4 regions of the Paenibacillus sp. FSL R7-0128 genome follow, and region 1 is predicted to be linked to each of the others. Evidence: riboswitches for the same ligand, from Rfam matches in the RefSeq annotation. Region 1 holds a riboswitch; each other region holds the start of a gene.
The links. Region 1 has a riboswitch for thiamine pyrophosphate ahead of NST26_RS13765 (ABC transporter ATP-binding protein). Riboswitches for the same ligand answer to the same signal wherever they lie in the genome.

Region 1 (2,197 bases):
GTCCGCGTTCTACATTGACCTGCGGGCAGATTGTTCTATATAATGAGTGAACGGACAACTGTCCGTAAGTGCAATTCATAGTCTACGGACAATTGTCCGTTGTGTCAATTCTTTTATTTATTTTTCTGTAAATCGCTGATTTATTTCTGAAAGGGGTTCTCATGAAAAAGCCAGACACCGATGCTGCACAGCTCCCGCGCTCAGCTCCGCAAGCCAAAGAATCCGCTCCGCCCGAGTCCGCCGATCCTTATGTACAGCGGATTCTTGAAGCTGCACGCCAGTTGTTCACCGAGAGCGGACTTGAGGCAGTCAGCATGTACAGCATTGCCAAGCGGGCAGGCATAGGACAAGGCTCCCTGTACCGCCGCTTCACGGACAAGGGTGAGATCTGTTCTGCACTGCTGAAGGGCAGCGCAGATCAATTCCTGTCCGGGCTGGAGCAGCAGGTGGCTGCCAGTGCCGGTGAAGCTCCGGCTCTCGCTCAGCTGCAGAGCAGCATTGAGCAGATTGCCGATTTCATTGAGCAGTATGCCGAGCTGCTGAATATGATCAAAGCCGAGTTCACAGGTAAGAAGCAGCTGACCCAGTTTGAGCATCCTTTTTTTCAGCGGCTGGGGGTGATGATGACAGAGCTGCTGCAGCGTGCTGCGGAGGGCGATGAGATTATTGACATTGATCCTGCCTTTGCGGCCACGGCCTTAATCTCTGTTCTCAGCCCTGATCTGTACCTGTATGAGCAAAAGCGGCACCACTCCTCCAAGTTGGACATCTCCCGGGGCATCGTCACCTTGTTCGTGACCGGTCTGGCGAAGCGCTGACCGCCTGCTCTTTACAAGAGGGGAATTTGTGGTATATTAAGTAGCAATTACGAATTCAATAACACCTGTTAATTCACTAGGGGAGTCGGCCGACTGAGACGGAGCTTAAGCTCCGGACCCTTTGAACCTGATCTGGATCATACCAGCGGAGGGAAGTGGAGCAGAATGTATCAGTGGTTCCCGTCACAGGGCCGCAGCCGACTGTACCTTCCGCCCCATTCATTGCCTCCGGGAATGAATGGGGCTTTTTTGTGCTCCTCGCAGGTTCTATTTCAATCCGGGGAGGCTTGTACATAGTCTTATGATCAACATTAGCAATCTATCCTATGCTTTCGGGACCGGTTCGTCCCGGACACCCGTCTTCTCAGAGCTATCCATGAATGTGCAGCGCGGCGAATTCATTTCTGTCGTAGGCGGAAGCGGATGCGGCAAAAGCACCTTGTTCAAAATCATCGCCGGCCTGCTGGAGCCGGACAACGGCAGGATTACGCTGAACGGAGCCGAGTCCGCTACAGCAGCGAAGAGGCTGGGCAGTGTGGCCTACATGCCGCAGCAGGATCTTCTCCTGCCTTGGCGGACCGTGCTGGACAACTGTCTGCTGCCCTGGGAACTCAAGCGCAGCCGTCCCAAAGCGGCCGCCGTGGCCGAGATTCTTACCCTGCTGCAACGCTTCGGCCTAGAGGGAACCGAAGGGGCTTATCCCCAGGAGCTGTCCGGCGGGATGCGCCAGCGCGTGGCGGTCCTCCGCACCGTGGCGGCGGGGAATGACCTGCTGCTGCTCGATGAGCCGTTCGGGGCGCTCGATGCCATTACCAAGCGCTCACTGCAGCGCTGGCTGCTCGAGTTATGGGCGGAGTTGGACAAGACGGTGCTGTTCATCACCCATGATCTGGAGGAGGCTCTGCTGCTCAGTGACAGAATCTATCTAATGACGGGCAGTGGCGGCGGCGGGATGCAGGAATTCCCAGCCGGTCTCCCCCGTCCGCGCCATCACAGTCTGAACTATCTACCGCAGTTCGCCGCCCTGCGCCAGGAATTGGAGCTGAAGCTATATGAGAACCGCCGCTCCTAGAAGATTGCTCCAGCACTACGGTCCGGCTTCCCTGCTCGCCCTGCTGACGCTTGCAGTCTGGGAGACTGTAGCCCGGCTGGGCCTGGTTCCTCCCTTCATTCTTCCGGCTCCGTCTGCGGTCTGCAAGGCCTTGCTGGAGGAACGCCGCCTGTTATTCGGGGTGCATCTGCCGGCTACACTGCTTGAGGTACTCACGGGCTTCGCACTGTCTGTGGTCTGCGGCTGCCTGCTGGGAATCGCCATGCACCTGTTCAGTCCGCTGGCCAAGGCGCTGTACCCGCTGCTGATCATCAGCCAGACGGTTCCG
Region 2 (2,197 bases), 970 kb from region 1:
TCCTGGGATAAGTCTTCGTGTTCAGCCTCCGCCTACAAAATGAACCAGCTCCACCCGGTCCCCCTCACTGAGCAGTGTTTCTCCGTAAACCTCTCTGCCAGCAAGCTCACCATTCAGCTCGACAATCACCAGCTTACCGGCCCACTCGGGCCGGGAGAGCAGATCCTCCAGTGTCCGGCAGCTCTCTTCGATTCTTTGCCTCTTTCCGTTAACGGTCACATTCATGCCTGTTCACCTCCTGCTGTGCCCTGTGTTTGAGCCATATCCAGCGCTTCAGCCAGCTCCGCTGCCCTGTCCCTGTGGACCGCTTCCCTGTACGCCATGGCCGCTGCCACCGGGTCCGGGGCTCCGCAGATCCCCGACATGACAGCAATGCCAGCCGCCCCTTGGGCCAGCACCGCTCCGGCATTACCCGGGGTAATCCCTCCAAGCGCAATCAGCGGGATGCGGCTCCAGCGGACAGCCTCGGCCAGTTGCGCAAGTCCCCGTGCCTGCTGTCCGGGCTTACAGGCCGTCGGGAAAACATGCCCGTAGAGGCAGAAGTCTGCTCCCCGCCTTCCAGCCTCCGCCGCCTCTTCCCGCGAGTGTACCGACCTGCCGATCCGCAGGCCCGGTGCAAGCCCGCGTGCTGCGGCTGGCGGAAGGCTATGCCAGGCCAACTGTACACCGCCTGCCCCAGCGGCCAAGGCAATATCGATCCGGTCATTAATGACCAGCTTCGAAGGCGGAACCCCGGCCTGAAGCATCTGCTGCGCCGCCGCCAGCAGTTCGCGGGCGGACATGGCTTTTTCCCGGAGATGGATATAATCCACCATGGGATGTACCGCCGCAGCCAGCTCCGCAAGCTTCTCAGGGTGGAGCCGACCGTCTGAGATGACATGAATTTCGTGCAACGCCTTTCCCCCTCCCGTCTGTCCCAGCTCACACTACACCTCTCCACAACACAAAAAAGACCGCCCCCGTAAAGGAAGCAGTCTGGAATAGAAACAGGAATACCGGTATTAGCCGTATACCCCCGCTGCAATATTCGTTCTCCACTTCCCTACGCTGGTATAACCCAGATCAGGTTCAAAGGGTCCGAGCAGATACGCCCGTCTCAGCCTTGCGGCTCCCCTAGTGATCGTTCTATGCGGTTGTTTGGCCTTGCTTTTTGTATATTAGCATATAATTCCTGTTAGAGCTATTCTTTCGTAGATTTTACTTCAATTACAAAAGCCACGGATGAACTCCCTTCTGAAAATTTACCATCCTCGGATGTCCAGAATGCTGATATGCCGTAGTAATAAACGCCTTGTTCTTTTGGAGCATTAAAAGAGCCGTTCTTCAATGGAATTTGCACTTCTTTATCATCGACAAATTGCTGAACGGTTAACCCGCCGGGTGCCGGTTTATAAGTAAAAGCAACATCGATCCCCCCCTCAGGGGCTATAACAGTGGGAGTAACCCCCTGTACCAAGGATTGTCCTCCTGTATAATCTGCACATCCTAATTTTCCCCAGCAATAGCTGCCTTGGGTAACCGGAATTTGGGTTTTCCCGGAAGTAACAAGGGGTAGCGGCGGCGATTCCTGTGTAATTCTAATCCCAATGCTTTTTGCATATCCTTCCAATCTTGTGTTTTCCACAACTCTCCCTGCAAAAGGAGTCCAATAAATGAACACTACCAGAAAAATTAAAATCCCCGCTGCAGATAGAATGAATCCTTTTTTTCTAAGCATCCCTATCCCCTTTTCATATCAAATTATCTAAATAGACGGAAATATATTGTAATAGTTACAAGCGCAGAAAAAAAGCCTGCCGGCAAGCGGTTAGGCTTTTTTAAAATAAAATTTATATGTTGCACACAAATCTGCATCCAGATCTTATTCTGCACCCATTATCCGTTGACAACCTCGCCGCCGTTCACATGCATCACCTGTCCGCTCACATAGGAGGAATCGTCCGAGGCCAGGTATACATACGCCGGTGCCAGCTCTTCAGGCTGCCCCGGGCGCTTCATCGGCTGGGTGCCGCCGAACTCACTGACCTTCTTCGCGTCAAAGGTGGACGGAATCAGCGGGGTCCAGATCGGTCCGGGCGCTACCGCGTTCACGCGGATGCCCTTATCGGCCAGATTCATTGACAGCGAACGGGTGAAGCTGAGAATGGCTCCTTTGGTGGACGAATAGTCCAGCAGCTGCGGGCTGCCGCGATACGCC
Region 3 (2,197 bases), 3.0 Mb from region 1:
CGGCTTATCCAGCAGCTTCAGGCCGTACATCCAGTCGGCGTAATTCTTCCAGATCTCAAGCTTCTGCTCACCCCAGCGCGGGGCGTCGTCCTTGTATTTCGGGCTAAGCCATTTCTGGCTGGCCAGCACCAGCTTGGGGTCCAGATCAGGTACAGCATCAGACAAGACCGTCGCGGCTTCTTCCGGGTTATCGATAGCATACTGATACCCCTTGGACGTAGCCTTAAGGAAGGCCTTCACCACTTCAGGATGCTCGGCGATCTCCTTCTCGCTGGTGGTCAGCACCGGTGTGTAGTAATCAAGCTGCGGCGCATAATCCTTAAGATACAGCATATCCAGCGGCTCGCCGCGCAGCTCGGCCTCTACCCCGGTCCACGCATAGAAGATCCAGGCGAAGTCAATATCCCGCTTCACAGCTGTGAAAAAGTCCGCTTCGCCGATATTCACCAGCTTCACCTTGGAGACATCCCCGCCTTCGGGGTCCATAATCGCTTTCATGGCGGCCTGCTCCGCAGGGGAGCCCCAGCCTCCGTACGTTTTGCCTTCAAAATCCTTCGGCGTCTTAATATTGCGGTCCTTCGGAGCCGCGAAGCCCGAGGTATTATGCTGAATGATTGCAGCAATCGACACCAGCGGCACATCCTGCAGGCGGGCCAGGGTCAGCGCCTCCTGGGCGCTGATGCCGAACTGGGCTTCGCCGGAAGTGACCATTGTATCCGACCCGGCAGCGCCTGGCTGTACAATCTGTACGTCAAGACCTTCCTCCGCGTAATAGCCCAGCTCCTTGGCTGCATACAGGCCGGTATGATTCGTGTTCGGCGTCCAGTCCAGGGCAATCTTGACCGGAGTCAGCGCCTTAGGTGCATCTGTGGGTGCGGCTGCGGTTGCATCAGGTGCAGCCGTACTGTTCCCGGCAGCAGGTGCGCTGGCCCCCGCATTGCCGCTGTTGTTCCCGCCGCCACATCCCGCGACCGTGAGAACCAGCATGGAACTGAGCAGCAGCATTACTGTTTTTTTGACTCCCATTTCTCTTTTTCTCTCCTTCCAGCAACCCCTGGTCTTCAGAGCTTACAGAAACCCTATTCCTGTACATCCATATAATCAAAAAAGCGTCCCGAAGATCGGGACGCCAGTTACTTGCGTGAGGGGAATTCAGCTTCAGTACCGCTTAAGGCACTGTGCCGAATGAAGATTCCTACGCTGGCATTATCCAGATCAGGTATAAGGGTCAGTATCTTGTGGGATACAATCTCAGCCGGCCAATTCCAGCACCCCTGGTTCTATAAAGTTCACGGGTATTGCTATGTTCTTACGGTGTATTATAGACGGCAGCTTCGACATTGTCCACCCTCTGTGTCTTAATCCCTCGTATAATGCCGCTTCTTGCGGCGGCTGCGGATGCCGTTCCAGATCTCTCTCAGCGTTAAGCCGACACTGACGGTGATCCCCGAGAAGGTCAGGAACAGAGCCAGATACTCGAACGCGGAGTACTCCAGCATTTTGCTCCAGTCGATCTGGCCCTTCAGATCCTCGATGACCTGATTCATCCCGTATATCCCGCTGATGACCGTAAATACGGTGAGCACCATCAGGAGTGTATCCCGCCGTTTGGCCTGGAATTTGTCCTGGTACTGGAACAGGTCATTCAGGGTCATTTTCACCTCATCGAACAGAGCATCATTGCCATATACCTTACGCAGTTGAAAAAAAATCTCCCGCCCCTGCGACTGTGAAATCAGCTCCAGGAAGTAGAATTTGGCCGAGAATTTGTTGATCAGGAAGATCAGATTCTCGATCTCGTCGTTATCGTGGTTGATGCGCAGCCGGGAGTGGAGGTTGGCGAGCTTCAGTAGCACGATTTTATGAAAAATACTCAGCAGCATTCCGTAATAATATTCGCCGTACATCTGGCTGATCAGGCCTGCGGCAATCTCCGGCTTCGCCCGGCTCACGCAGCAGAAGGTCTGCTCATTGGTCATATAGTAGGTGTCCGGTCCCCAGCGGCTATAGCAATGCTCCCGGGTGTACTGCTTGATATAGTCTGGATCACTTGCACTCATGTAGGGGCTGCCGTCGATGGTCAGACCATCCACCTGAGAGGCACGGTAGAGCATTTCGACACTGATCTCTTCCTCATCCTCCGGGAGATTAACGCCGTAGAAGGCCTGCACCAGCATCCGTTCATCGACGAAGAAGG
Region 4 (2,197 bases), 3.3 Mb from region 1:
CCCAGCGTCTCCAGCTCGGCGAACTGAGCTTCGTCATTGGCATCAGCGATAGAGCCGGGACGCAGGCCATCCCCCAGCGAGAAGGCCACATCATACGTCTTCATAATCTCACAGATGTCTTCGAAGTGTGTGTACAGGAAGTTCTCCTGCTGATGGGCCAGGCACCAGGCAGCCATAATCGATCCGCCCCGGGATACAATGCCTGTCATTCTCCGGGCAGTGAGCGGAATATAGCGCCGCAGCACCCCGGCATGAATGGTGAAGTAATCCACCCCCTGCTCCGCCTGCTCAATCAGCGTGTCGCGATAGAGCTCCCAGGTTAAATCCTCAGCTATACCGTTCACCTTCTCCAGCGCCTGGTATATGGGCACTGTCCCGACCGGCACAGGAGAATTGCGGATAATCCACTCCCGGGTGGTATGGATCTTAGAGCCGGTGGAGAGATCCATGATGGTATCAGCCCCCCAGCGGGTCGCCCACCGCATCTTCTCCACCTCCTCTTCAATAGAAGAAGTGACCGCCGAATTTCCGATGTTGGCATTGATCTTCACCAGGAAGTTACGGCCGATAATCATCGGCTCACTCTCCGGGTGATTGATATTGGCCGGAATAATAGCACGGCCCGCAGCCACCTCATCCCTAACGAACTCCGGCCGGATATTCTCCCGGATCGCAATATACTCCATTTCCGGTGTGATGATCCCTTGCCTTGCATAATGCAACTGGGTCACATTGCCGCCTGCATAGGCCCGCCTCGGATTCCTGCACAGTCCTGGATAAGCTTCTGCGGCAGCCCCTTCTCTGCGGATTCCGTTATCCTCCGGCCGGACGGCTCTTCCGGTGTACTCCTCCGAATCGCCACGCTCCGCGATCCAGCTTGAACGGTGCGGCGGCAGCCCCCTCCGAATGTCCATCTCCTCCGCGGCATCCGTGTACATACCGCTTGTGTCATAGACACGCAGCGGAGCATTTTCCTCTTCCCCGGCAACGCCTTCGGTTCTGCTGAGGCTGATCTCCCGCATCGGAACCCGGATATCCGGGCGTGAGCCCTCCACATACACTTTACGGCTTGCGGGGAATCCCGAAAGATCCACCTCTTCGTTTTTACCCATTCCTTTCATTTCAATCTCCTCCTCTTCGCTCTGTACACTCATCAGATAAGAGGTCACGCAGCAGATTGAGCTGAAGAATCTATAGATTCCTGCAAGTCAAAAAGCCGCTCCACCTGGAGCGGCTTTATTAAAGGAACAGCCAAATAAGACTGTATTCAAAAAAGGTCCGACTCCACTTTCCTACGCTGGTATGATCCAGATCAGGTTCAAGGGTCCGGAAATTCAATTTTCCCGTCTCAGCCTATTCAGGCTCCCCTAGTGGGTATCTTATCTAATTAAATACATTTTACCTGTATGGGTAATTCTTGTAAACCCGTTATTTGTCTAGCGATTCGCTCCAGTCGTGCACCATCGTGCCTTCCAGGAACTTCTCGGCATCCATAGCGGCCATACAACCGGTTCCCGCTGCCGATATCGCTTGACGGTAACGGGTATCCTGTACATCGCCACAGGCGAATACACCCGGGATGTTGGTCTCGGTGGTACCCGGGTTGACCACAATATAGCCATTCTCATCCGTATTGATCTGCCCGCCCAAGAAGGCTGTGTTCGGTGTGTGTCCAATCGCTACGAACACGCCGTCTGCCTCCACCAATTCTGTCAGACCTGTCTCATTGTTAAGCACCGTAAGGCCCTTCACTCCGGTCTCTCCTACCGTTACTTCAACCGGTGTGCGGTTCAAGGCCCAGGTTACCTTGCTGTTGTCACGCGCCCGGTCCTGCATGATCTTCGAGGCCCGCAGCTCGGGACGGCGGTGAACCAGCGTTACGCTGGATGCAAAGCGGGTCAGGAAGCTGGCTTCCTCCATGGCGGAGTCTCCGCCGCCGACGACGACAATCTTTTTATTACGGAAAAAGAAGCCGTCACAGGTCGCACAGGTGCTGACCCCGCGTCCCACATTCTCCTGCTCGCCCGGAATGCCCAGATATCTTGCAGAGGCCCCGGTTGAAATAATAACCGACTCCGCTTCCAATACACCCATTCCGTCCACTGTTACCTTGAACGGACGCTGTGAGAAGTCCACCGACTCCACCCAGCCATTCTTGAATTCAGCGCCGAAGCGTTCCGCCTGCTTGCGCATATTG

Region 2: another riboswitch for thiamine pyrophosphate. It lies ahead of NST26_RS09750 (thiamine phosphate synthase); the one in region 1 lies ahead of NST26_RS13765 (ABC transporter ATP-binding protein).
Region 3: another riboswitch for thiamine pyrophosphate. It lies ahead of NST26_RS01495 (ABC transporter substrate-binding protein); the one in region 1 lies ahead of NST26_RS13765 (ABC transporter ATP-binding protein).
Region 4: another riboswitch for thiamine pyrophosphate. It lies ahead of thiC (phosphomethylpyrimidine synthase ThiC); the one in region 1 lies ahead of NST26_RS13765 (ABC transporter ATP-binding protein).

The regions. Positions count from the first base shown of each region.
Region 1 is NZ_JBBOCD010000001.1:3,359,905-3,362,101, reverse strand. Features, by position in the region: gene NST26_RS13770 (TetR/AcrR family transcriptional regulator) at 162-818, shown strand; TPP riboswitch at 887-989, shown strand; gene NST26_RS13765 (ABC transporter ATP-binding protein) at 1,120-1,890, shown strand; gene NST26_RS13760 (ABC transporter permease) at 1,871-2,197, shown strand, end outside.
Region 2 is NZ_JBBOCD010000001.1:2,387,760-2,389,956, reverse strand. Features, by position in the region: gene thiS (sulfur carrier protein ThiS) at 22-225, opposite strand; gene NST26_RS09750 (thiamine phosphate synthase) at 222-893, opposite strand; TPP riboswitch at 1,023-1,125, opposite strand; gene NST26_RS09745 (hypothetical protein) at 1,181-1,717, opposite strand; gene NST26_RS09740 (SDR family oxidoreductase) at 1,876-2,197, opposite strand, start outside.
Region 3 is NZ_JBBOCD010000001.1:353,636-355,832, forward strand. Features, by position in the region: gene NST26_RS01495 (ABC transporter substrate-binding protein) at 1-1,026, opposite strand, end outside; TPP riboswitch at 1,176-1,286, opposite strand; gene NST26_RS01500 (hypothetical protein) at 1,359-2,197, opposite strand, start outside.
Region 4 is NZ_JBBOCD010000001.1:20,290-22,486, reverse strand. Features, by position in the region: gene thiC (phosphomethylpyrimidine synthase ThiC) at 1-1,121, opposite strand, end outside; TPP riboswitch at 1,273-1,379, opposite strand; gene trxB (thioredoxin-disulfide reductase) at 1,429-2,197, opposite strand, start outside.